DNA from 2 places in the Actinoplanes sp. NPDC051861 genome. Region 1 is predicted to be linked to the other one. Evidence: riboswitches for the same ligand, from Rfam matches in the RefSeq annotation. Region 1 holds a riboswitch; the other holds the start of a gene.

Region 1 (5,760 bases):
CGCCCCGCTCGGACACAGGACCAGGGGGCCCACCAGAGACTGCGGTCCGGCCCCGTCCGGTACCCGCAGCAGGGCCCGCGCCGTTTTCGGCACGGCGGCGATTTCATCAGAACGCCGGACCCTTTGGGAAGCCTGGATCCTCCCGGAAAACATTCGGCTGTCCTGGTGATAACGACGCGCGGACCTTGATCCTGGTACCGCTCCCGGCGTTGACGTGCGCGAATGCCTCACACGCAACCATCCGTAACGACACGGTCACTGAACACTCCCGCCATTCCAACCACTATGTGGGAAATCCGTCCCGTGACCTCGGTTTTAGCTGGCGTCTCACGTTCGCAAGGATTGACGAGAGGCGACGGACTCGTTGTCCGTGCCGCACAGTGTCCACTCCGGACGGTCACATGGCAAATATTCCGTACGTCGCCCACAGCTCACCGAGAGTGGCGAAAATTGAACGACTCTCATCGATTTTTCAAGATCGTGACTTTAGGCTGCCTTAAGAACGGAGTACCGGACTGGCGCGTCGCACGCGGCATTCCGTAACGTGCCGGGCATGGCATTTCGGAGCTGGGTGAAGCTATTGGCCACAACCGCCGCGGCGGCAGCAGTGGTCGGAGCCGGCCAACTCGGCATCGCCTACGGGCTCGGTATGGTCCGCCTGGACCTTGATCTCGATGTGACTCTACGTGATCAATGGACGGCGCAACTGGCCTGGGTCGCCTGGATCACGATGACCGCCGCGGCGTTCGGCGCCATCGTCGGCACAGGCCTTCGCCCTCGGTGGCGACCACAGCAGGTGGGCATGGGCGGCGCGCTCGCCATGGGCATGGCGGGCGGCCTCGGCGCCCTCGCGGTGCTTCCGCTGACCATGCAGCCCGCGCGGGCCGCGCTGATCGACGGCGTACGCCCGGTCTTCGTCATCGGCGTCTGCGCCGGTCTCGCCGCGGCCGTCGGCATCTTCGCCGCCTGGGCCGCCGCGGCCAAGGCGGTGGCCCGGTGGAACCTGGCCACCCTGACCGTGCTGGTCTGGATCGTCGCCCTCGTCTCCGTCACGCCGTCCCTGCTGCCCGGCCGCACCCCGGAAGCGCCCCGCCTGGGCGTCCTCGGGGGCAGCCTCATCCCGGAGGCGGTCGCCGACCGGACCCCGTTCCTCACGATGCCGGTGCTGGCCCTGCTCGCCGGGCTGATCCTCGGCTGGGTGGCCCGTGGCCGGCGTAAGTCGACCCTGGCCGTGGCACTCACCGGGCTGGCCGGTCCGGCCCTGCTCACCGTCGCCTACCTGATCGCGGGCCCCGGGCAGGACGGCGCCGGTTTCGCCTTCAGCCCGTACTGGGCGGCGATGATCGCCAGCGGCGCCGGCGTGCTCGGATCGGTGCTGGCCGCGATCGTGCGCGGCGCTCCCGAGTCGAGCCCGGCCGAGGAACTCGGCAGGCCCGGCGGTTCACCCTCCAACTCGTCGGCTCCGCCTTCGTCCGAGCCGTCCACCGGCAACGCGTCCCTACCTCAGCGGCACGCGCCGAGCCAGTCCGCGATCGCCGCGGTCGCAGCGGCGGCGGCACAGCGTCCCGAGGCACAGCTGCGCCCGTCGGACACCGGGGTCTTCTCGGTGGCCGAGCGCCCGCATCCGCTCGCGGATCTCGCCAACAACGTCCCGGCCAACGCGGTCGGGTCACCCTTTTCCTCGGGTACGGGTACGCCCTTCACCCAGCAGCCGGAGGAGCCCCGCTTCTCGGGTCAGCAGGCGCCGGCCGCCCCCGCACCGAACCCGCGCCGAGGCTGGCGCACCCGTCGTTCCGCCCCGGAGAACCCACCCGCGCCGGCACCGTCGTTCAACGGTTTCGCCGCCCCGCAGCCCGCGCCGCGTACCGGCGTCGACACCGCTCCGGCGCAGCGCACGCCCCTGACACCCGACTCGATCCTGCCGCCGGAGGGCAGGGACTCCGAATACGTCAGCTGGGTGAACAGGCTGGGCAACTCCTGAAATATCGCTGAACGCCGATGGAATGACTGGACCGGGAGGTACCGCCGAGCCACCACGCCGATGACGATTGTCGATGTCCGGGTCTCATCCCCCACTCGACGGCATCGGAGTCCGAAACGTCATGGTGTCCCGAATCGGCCGGTTCCTCTCCGGCCTCACCCTGGTCCTCGCCCTCGCCGGCACCGCCCTCGTCGCACCCGCGGTGGTGGCGCCCACGCACACCGACGCGGCACAGGCGGCGGTCTACAACAGCTGCACCATCAGCCGCTGCTCGGCGGCCCGCACGGCGTTCAACGGATGGGCGTCACTCGGTTGGCCTACCACCGCCGGGTGGTACTCGTGGCCGTACGGCAACTACAACTACACCGGCGGACGGTTCTACAACCGCGAGGGGCAGCTGCCCTCCGCCACCTACAGCGAGTACGACGTCTACTCACGGAACCGGGGGGCGGCGCGGGACGCGTACCGGATCGTGGTCAACCGGAGCACCCGGGTCGCGTACTTCACGCCCGACCACTACGTGAACTTCTACCGGCTCTGAGCAGTAACGTCGCGCCCCGTCCCGTTTGCCGGGGCGGGGCGCAACCGTTTAGCACCCGCACCGGTTTCAGGTGCGCAAATCGAATAAAAGTCTCGCCCTAAGTCTTAGCCCGCCCATGCCACGGCCGAACAACCTGGCGCAAGCAAATCGAGCATCCGCTCGGCCGATAAACGCAAACCCGGCGCGAGCCGGGGACGCAAAGCCAACGGGGCCCACGAGGCCGGCTGGGCTACCGACCAAGGGGAGACATACATGCGCAACCTTCTTCAGCTGCTGGGCGGCGTTGCCGTCGCGGGTGCCGTCGCAGCCGGAACGACCGCCTTCACCGCCTCGGGTGTGACCGACGGAACGTCCTCCGTCATCGCCGGCGGTAAGGTCTCCGCGGTCGCCATCACCGGTGCCGAACTCGACACGCTCGACTTCGTCAACACGGACGCGACGAACCCGGACCGCATCAACGAGATCAAGGTGACCGCCCACGTCGGCGCGTCGACGGCCGTGACGAGCGCCAACGGCATCGTCTCCGTCAAGGCCAACACCGTCACCGGTACCGGCGCCACCACCTGGCTGACCTGCACCGAGAGCGGCGGCACGTGGACCTGCGCCGACGGCTCCAACTACTGGAACAGCATCACCACCGTCGACGTCGCCGTTAACCTGGTCTGACGTACAGTCCGGCGGCTTCCGCCGCCCGGCTGTCACTGCTCTGCGATGACGCCGGACCGCCAGACCGCCGGAGTTTGTCATTCAGGTTCGAGCACGACGCCTCGCCATGGCCGCCATCCTCGTGATGGCGGCCATTGGTGCATGGGCGGTCAACACGGGCCGCCTCTCCTACGTCGTCACGCAGGGCAAGAGCATGCAGCCCGTCTACTACGCCGGCGATCTGGTGCTCATCACAAAGCCGGATATGTACCAACAGGGCGATATCGCCGCATACCATGGTGCAGGCGGCCAGATGGAGGTCCTGCACCGGATCATCGGCGGCAACGCCGAGACCGGGTTCGTCTTCCAGGGTGACAACAACAAGGACGCCGATCCCGACAAGGTTGCCGTCGATCAACTGATCGGCCGGGCCGCTCTCCACATCCCCAAGGTCGGCACCGTATTGCAGCCGGTGCTCAGCCCCACGGGTCTGGGCATGATCGGCTTTCTGTTCGTCAGTGGCGGCACGGCCGTGGCCAAGACCCGAAGAGACATACCCCGGGGCCGCCGGAAGAAGAAAGTGAAGGGCATGTCTGGCCAAGGCGGCTCGATGGCGATGGCCACGGCGATCTTCAAGGCCGTCAGCCGCCTGCACCCGGCGCTCCGCGTGCTCGCCTACGCCACCGTTGTTGCGGGCGTTCTCGGCTTGGCCCTCGGGGTCCTCGGCTACATGAAGCCGGCGACCGAGACGGTCCGGGGCAGCGGCAAGGCCGGCGAGGCGATGACCTTCTCGTACTCGGCCGACGTACCGCTCTCGCCCGCCTACGACGGCACGACCGTCTACTCCCCCGACCCGGTCTTCCGAAAGCTCGCGTCGGTGGTCAAGCTGCAGATGTCGTACCAGGGTGAGCCCGGCCGCATCGAGGTCAACGCCCGCCTCTCGGCGCAGAACGGCTGGCACACCACGGTCAACCTGTCGCAGCCGAAGCAGTTCACGTCGCAGCGCTACCTCGACGCCGTACTCTTGGACCTCGACACCCTGGAGAAACGCGCCATCGACGCCGGCAAGGCGATCGGCGCGGACATGGGTGCCATCACGCTGGCCATCACGACGAGGATCGAGCACAACGACGGTACGGCGTTCGAACCGCAGATCGCGCTCAACCTGGCACCGCTCCAGCTCACCCTCGCGAGCGGCCCGGAGAGCCTGCTGGTCGACCAGAGCAGCGGCGCGACCGGGTCGAGGGTCCAGGACCGGCAGATCGGCGCGTTCGGCTACGACGTCGTGACCGCGAGCCAGGCCCGCAAGTACGCCGTGTACCTGCTCCTGGTCGCCATAGGCGGCGCCGTCGTGATCGCCATGATGGCGCTGCGCCACGTGCCGCTGCGCACCCGCGCTCAGATCGAACGCCGGTACCCCCACCTGATCGTCCCGGTCGAGCCGATGGCCAGCCCGCCCGGCAAGCCGGTGGTCCTCGTCGACACGTTCCCCGCCCTGGTGAAGCTCGCCGAACGCTACGGCCAGATGATCCTCACCTGGACCCGCCCGGACGGCTCCGACGACTTCATCGTCCGGGACGAGGGCATCACCTACCGCTACCGGATCCAGCCGAGCATCACGGAACCGGACGCCCCGCCGATCATCGCGGAGCCCACCCCTGCCGCACCGCCACGGACACCACGGTCCCGCAAGGCGACGCCGGTCGAGGGCCCTGCCCCGGCCGCCGCCCTACCGGCCGCCCCCGAGTCGCCGTCCCCGGAGCTGGCAGCCCAGGAGCCACCAGTCCAGGAGCCGCCAGTCCAGGAGCCGGCAGCCCAGGAGCCGGCAGCCCAGGAGCCGCCAGCCCAAGAGGCGATTGAACCCCTGCCCACCGAGGCCCAGATCATCGAGGCGGAGCAGGCCGAATCAGAAAAGACCGAAACAAAGGAAAAGTCCGAGAAAGCGGAGAAGCCTGAAACAGGCGACAAGCCCGATACGGAAGAACCGATCGCTGCTCAAGAAAAGACCGAGGAATCACCCGAGGCCCAGAAGCAGCCCACCGAATCAGCACCCACTAAAGCTCCCGCTAAACGATCCCGGCGCCCCCGACCCAAGCCCACCGTCCCCGCCGAACCCGTGGCCACCCCCGAACCCTCGGCCGATTCCGCCCCGGTCACCGACACCCCCACCCCGGCAAAGCGCACCCCACGCCGCAAGCCGAGCCCCCGCAAGGCCGCAAAGCCAAAAGCCACCCCACCCCCCGAGCAACCCGACCCCCAGCAACGCGAACCGAAACAGCCCGAACCGAAACAGCCCGAACCGAAACAGCCCGAACCCACCACCGACCCCGACGACACCGCCCTCACCACGGTCGCCGAGATAGAACGGAAAGCCGTAGAAGACCTCGCCCAACTGAACAAGCCCATCCCCGAACCCGAACCCAAGCGCGAGCCCTTCTACGACTTCCTACCCCCTTCGAAGCGCCCAACCCCCTAACCAACCACAGGCAGGTAAACCCGCCCCCCACCCTCCACGAACTCCTCCGACTTGGCCTTCATCCCGGCAGCCCGCAGCTCATGACTGATCTTCATGGAGCAGAACTTCGGCCCGCAC
Region 2 (5,760 bases), on a different contig from region 1:
CGCCGAGCGGCGACGCCACCGTCCCGGTCGCCGACACGGCGGTGACGATCACCGACAGCGACGCGAAGCCGACCTACACGGTCTCGTCGGAGACGGTGAACGAGGGCGGTACGGCCACCGTCACCGTCACCCTCGGTGCACCGGCGGCCGACGACATCCCGATGACCGTGTCCATGGTGGACGGCACCGCCACGCTGGCCGGCACCGATTTCAGCACCCCGACCGCCGCGCTCACCGTCGACAAGGGCACGTCGACCGCAACGGTGCAGGTCGCGAGCCTGAACGACGACCTGTACGAGGGCCCGGAGAGCGCGACGGTCCGGGTCACCCGCGACAACGACGACCACGCGGCCGGTGGACCGGTCGACGGCACGCTGACCATCAGCGACACGGACCCGGTGCCGGTGATCACGCTGAACACCGTGGAGGACGCCGAGGGCGCCACGGTGAACGTCACCGCCACACCGGACGGCGTGGCGCAGCGGACGATGAACTACACGCTGGCCGCCGCCGGTGACTCCGGCGGCGGCGCCAACCCGGCGGAGAGTGGCGACTTCACCGCCTCGCTGACGGGTGTGAGCATCCCCGGCGGGTCCCCGGCCGGCGTACCGGTGGCGCTGGGCACGATCGGCCTGAACGCCGACGCGGTCGACGAGGCCACCGAGACGGTCAAGGTCACCGCACACAACGACGACGCGGCCACCGCCGACGTCTCGTCCACGTACCGCGTCACCGACGACCCGGCCGACCTGCCGCCGGCCGTCTCGCTCGGCCCGGTCTCGGTCTCCGAGGCGGCCGGGTACGCCGACGTGCCGGTGAGCCTCGCCTACGGCGGCGGCAACGCGGCCACCTCGACCGAGCAGGCCGTCTCGGTCAACTACCTGATCATTCCCGGAACCGCGGGGCTCGGCGACTTCGGCCCGACCGCCTCGCCGAACCCGCTGGTCATCGCGGCCGGCACGGCGAACGCTGTGGTCCGGGTGCCGATCGTCAACGACTCGGCGGCCGAGGAGAGCGAGTCGTTCCAGGTGGTCGCCACCCAGGCGGGGCCGGCCGGCGCGACGATCAGCACGGCCGCCGGTACGGTCACCGTCTTCGACAACGACGAGGCGGGCAGCGACGGCGGCGGCACACCGGGCGGCGGGACGCCCGGAGGCGGCGCACCCGGTACCGGCGTGCCCGCGTTCTCGGTCGCGAGCACCGCGTCGACTGTGGAGGGTTCCGGCCCGGCCACGGTCGAGGTGACCCTGGACGCCGCGGCCTCCAACGACGTCGACTTCACCGTGACAGCGGCCGACGGCACCGCCACCGACGCCGCGACCGGGCCCGGCGGGGACGACTACGACGCGCCCGCCACCACGCTGCGGATCCCGAAGGGCAGCCTCGGCGCCACCGTGACGATCCCGGTCCGGCAGGACGCCGTGTACGAGGGCAACGAGAACGCCCGGATCACCGTGGCACTCGCCGCCGGTGAGCGCGACGCCAGTGGCGCGGCCCAGTCGAGCGCGGTGACCGTCACCGACGACGACCCGCGGCCCACGCTCGACCTGATCGCCGTCACCGCGGCCGAGGGGGAGAGCATCGAGGTACGCGGCACCGTCACCGGGACAGCCCAGCGCGATCTGGACCTGGACGACACCACCGCCGCGGCCGAGGACGGTACGGACGACTCGGCGGAGCCCGCCGACTACGACCTCACCGGCCTGAACACCGTGCTGCGGGCCAATACGCCGAGCGGCAGCGGGATCAACCTCGGCACGATCCGCCTGGGCGACGACTCCGTCGACGAGGACACCGAGACGATTCCGTTCGGGGTCGGCGGGGCTCGGGTGGCGTACCGGATCACTGACGACCCGGACGACGTGGCGCCGACCGTCTCGATCAGCGACGCCGACACCCGGGAGAGCGCCGGAGCGGTCGAGCTGACGGTGTCGCTCACCTTCACCGGCGGCACGACCGGGACCGAACGTTCCATCGCGGTGCCGTGGCGCACGATCGCCGGTACCGCCGACGCGGGCAAGGACTTCACCGCGTCGAGCGGCACCGTCCGGTTCACGCCGCCGGTCACCGCGACGACGATCTCGGTGCCACTGCTCAAGGACAACCGCAACGAGTCCGAGCAGGAGTTCACCGTGCAGCTGAGCAGGGCGCAGCCGGCCGACGTGGCGGTCACCAAGTCGACGGGTACGGTCACGGTCGCCGACGACGACAAGCCCAAGGCGCCGACCCTGAACATGCCGTCCGCGGTCACCGGCACCCAGCGGGTCGCCGTCACCGGTGCGGCGGGCGCGGGCGCCAAGGTCGAGATGCTCAGCGCACCCGGGCCGTCCGGCGGGACGTGGCGGGTCGTCTACACCACCACGGCCGACGACAACGGTGACTTCAGCTTCAAGCCCAACTTCACCATGGGTTACCGCGTCCAGGTCCGCTCCGCCGGCCTGACCTCGCCGGTACGCGTGATCCAGGTCCGCCAGGAACCGACCGTCGCCGCCTCCTCGACCTCTCGCGGTACCGCGTCCGTGACGGTCACCGGCGACCCCGATCGCGCCGGCCAGACCGTCACCGTGCAGCGGCAGTCGGGCGGCAACTGGCAGACCGTGGCGACCGGCCGGCTGGACTCCGACGGCACCTACAGCACCACCCAGCGGAGCCTGCGATCCGGCAGCACGTACACGTTCCGGGCGGTCGTGGCCGCTACACCCTCGCTGGGCATTCTCGCCGGTGTTTCACCGACCCGGCAGGTACGAATCCGATGAGGTGAGCACGACGTGAAGGGCGGTCCACGCGGGCCGCCCTTCACGCGTTTCACGGCCGTCCCGCAGAGGGTGATAGAGGTCATGTGAAGGTTTTTATACCGAAAAACGCGTTCCGCCGGTAACCGGTTGATACGCCGGTTAGATTACGGAAGGCGTCGCCTCACACGGATCTTTCATCCGGTGTTTGCGCTGCTGAGGACCGGTTTCAGGCCGGCGCCCCGACCGCCCCAAGGTGCGGTACCCGAACAGGCAAACCCGTCGCGAGGCGGGGACGCAAAGCCAGGGGCCTCCCCGCTGGAGGTTGCCCAGCCGCCGAAGGAGTTAGGAAGAGAATGCGTCATCGACCCATCCAAGCGGCGCCGCGAGAGCGGGTGCCGTTCACGCTCTGGGGACGGAAGCGGGTCCGGCAGGTCTTGGCGACTGTTGCCGCCTCCGCCGCTGCCCTGGTCCCCGCTACGTTCATCGCGTCACCCGCATATGCGGCGACCATCCCGAACCTGACCATCACGCCAGCGGCCAACTGGGAGGGCGGCAGTATCGCCTTCAAGGTCACCTGGACCGGTGCCGCGACGAACGCGAACCAGATCAACTTCACCGTCGTCAGCGGCGGTGCTACGCCGGGCACGCCGACGACTGACTACAGCACCACACCGGATGTGACCTCGGTCGCCGCCAGCGGCTTCCCGGGCACCACCGTGGGCGGCGCGAACTCAGTCATCGTGACGGTGACGACGACCACCGCGGGAACGGCCACCGAGGGCGACGAAACCTTCCTGCTGCGTGCGACAGAAGCCGTCACCAACAATGTCACCGATGCGGTCGGCACGATCTATGACCTGCCGGCCTCCGCTCCACGGCTCGACGTCTCGGGTCCGGCCACGATCGCGGAGAGCGCCGGAACAGCGCCGATCGTCGCCAGCATCGCCAGCCCGCTGGACCACGACATCACCATTCCCGTCTCCGCCGCCGGAACCGCTGTCAACGGGACCGGCACCGACGCGACCTCGACGGGTGGTGTGACCCGTGACTTCACGGCCCTGGCCGCGGACGCGGTGATCACCATCCCGGCCGGCACGACCAGCGGCTCGATCTCGCTCGCCATCAACGACGACACCGTCGACGAGCCGGAGACGCAGTACGTCCGGGTGACCATCGCTCCCAACACGCCGACCGGCGTGACCAGCAGCGGGACCCTGACCGCGGACGTCGGGATCACCGACAACGACGCGGCTCCGACGGTCACCATCGGCGACGCCGCGGCGGTCAACGAGGGCGCGAACGCCAGCTTCCCGATCAAGCTCTCGGGGCTGTCGGAGAGTCCGCTGACGGTCGACTTCGCGACGCAGAACGGCAGCGACACCGACAAGAGCCGCGGGGCTTCCGCACCCGGTGACTACACCGCGGTGCCGGCGACCCCGGTGACCATTCCGAAGATGACCCAGACCGTCTACCAGGCGGTGGCCACTGAGGACTTCGGCGTCGGTGCCGACACCGTGCTGGAGGGTACCGAGACGTTCACCGGCATGATCTCCAACCCCAGCACCGGTCTCACGCTGGGCACGATGACCAGTGCCACCGCAACGATCAAGGACCTGGACTCGCCGCCCAGCGTGGTCGTGACGGACATGACCGCCGGCAACGGCAACCCGCCCATCGACGTGCTCTTCGACGAGGGGTCGAGTACCACCACCAACGCCGAGATCGCGGTGAGCGTCATCCTCGGCGGCACGACGCGGGAGACGCCGCTGCGGCTGGACTACAGCTTCACCGACGCCACCGCGACCAACGGTTCCGACTACATCGGCACCGCCGGCTCGCTCACCATTCCCACGACGGCGACCGGAACCTGGACCGGCAAGATCCCGGTCAAGATCGTCGGCGACACCACGTACGAGGGTGTGACCTACGGTGCCGGCCGGGCCGAGTCGTTCACGCTGACGCTCGCCAGCGCGAACAGCACGCTCGGCGGCCTCGGCACCCAGACCGTCTACATCGTCGAGGGCACCGACGACGCCCAGCCCACGTGGACGACCTCGGACGTCACGGTGGTCGAGGGCAACGAGGGCCAGACCATGGCCCGCATCCCGGTCGCCCTGAGTGGTCCGGCCGGCGTGGACGTCCTGTTCACCGCCGACTTTGCCGCGCAGACCGGCAGCGCGACCGAGACCGGTGTCAACTCCGGCACCACGGTCGGCGACAACGACTACGACCTGCCGGCCTCCAAGTCGGTCACCATCAAGAAGGGTGACAAGACCGGGTACATCGACGTCCCGATCAACGGTGACGCGGTCTTCGAGCGTGACGAGGCGTTCGGCGTCGTGTTCACCACGGCCAGCACGAACGTCAACAGCACCCCGAGTGCCGACGTCGCGCACAGCGCCCGGGTCTCGATCACCAACGACGACGCCAAGCCGACGGTGAAGATCAACGAGCTGGCCAGCGGCGAGGGCACCACGGTCCGCGTGATCGGTACGCTCTCCGGCCTCTCGCAGTACAACTACACGCTCGGCCTCACCACGGCCGGCGCCGGTGACAACGCCGCGACCGCCGGTGCCGACTACGAGGTTCCGTCGACGCTGCCCACCACGGCGATCCAGATCACCCGTGGCCAGACTGCGCTGACCGACTCGAAGCTGGCGGAGTTCTACCTGCTGCCGGACGACATCGACGAGGCCACCGAGACGTTCGGCGTCACGGTCGCGGAGACCTCCGCGTCGCCGCAGGGCTTCACGGCGAGCACCGGCACCTTCCGGATCACCGACGACCCGGCGGACCTGCCGCCGGCCGCCAAGATCCGGGACGAGTCGATCGGTGAGTGGGAAGGCTCGGTCGACGTCCATGTGGACCTGGAGTTCGACGAGAACACCAAGTCGACCACGCAGACGATCAAGATCCCGTGGTGGACCGAGGACGGCACCGCCACGGCCGGCGACGACTACAAGTCGAAGCGCGGCGAGCTGGTCATCCCGCCGGGCACCTCGACCGCCGAGGTCAACGTCGAGAT

The links. Region 1 has a riboswitch for cyclic di-GMP ahead of AB0M02_RS07930 (hypothetical protein). Riboswitches for the same ligand answer to the same signal wherever they lie in the genome.
Region 2: it holds a riboswitch for cyclic di-GMP, as region 1 does, so the genes downstream of both, AB0M02_RS31325 (Calx-beta domain-containing protein) here and AB0M02_RS07930 (hypothetical protein) in region 1, are expected to answer to the same signal.

The regions. Positions count from the first base shown of each region.
Region 1 is NZ_JBFAYE010000002.1:263,266-269,025, reverse strand. Features, by position in the region: gene AB0M02_RS07940 (hypothetical protein) at 554-1,981, shown strand; gene AB0M02_RS07935 (ribonuclease domain-containing protein) at 2,103-2,522, shown strand; cyclic di-GMP riboswitch class I at 2,684-2,759, shown strand; gene AB0M02_RS07930 (hypothetical protein) at 2,775-3,188, shown strand; gene AB0M02_RS07925 (signal peptidase I) at 3,295-5,643, shown strand; gene thiC (phosphomethylpyrimidine synthase ThiC) at 5,640-5,760, opposite strand, start outside.
Region 2 is NZ_JBFAYE010000015.1:10,824-16,583, forward strand. Features, by position in the region: gene AB0M02_RS31320 (Calx-beta domain-containing protein) at 1-2,756, shown strand, start outside; cyclic di-GMP riboswitch class I at 2,995-3,073, shown strand; gene AB0M02_RS31325 (Calx-beta domain-containing protein) at 3,089-5,760, shown strand, end outside.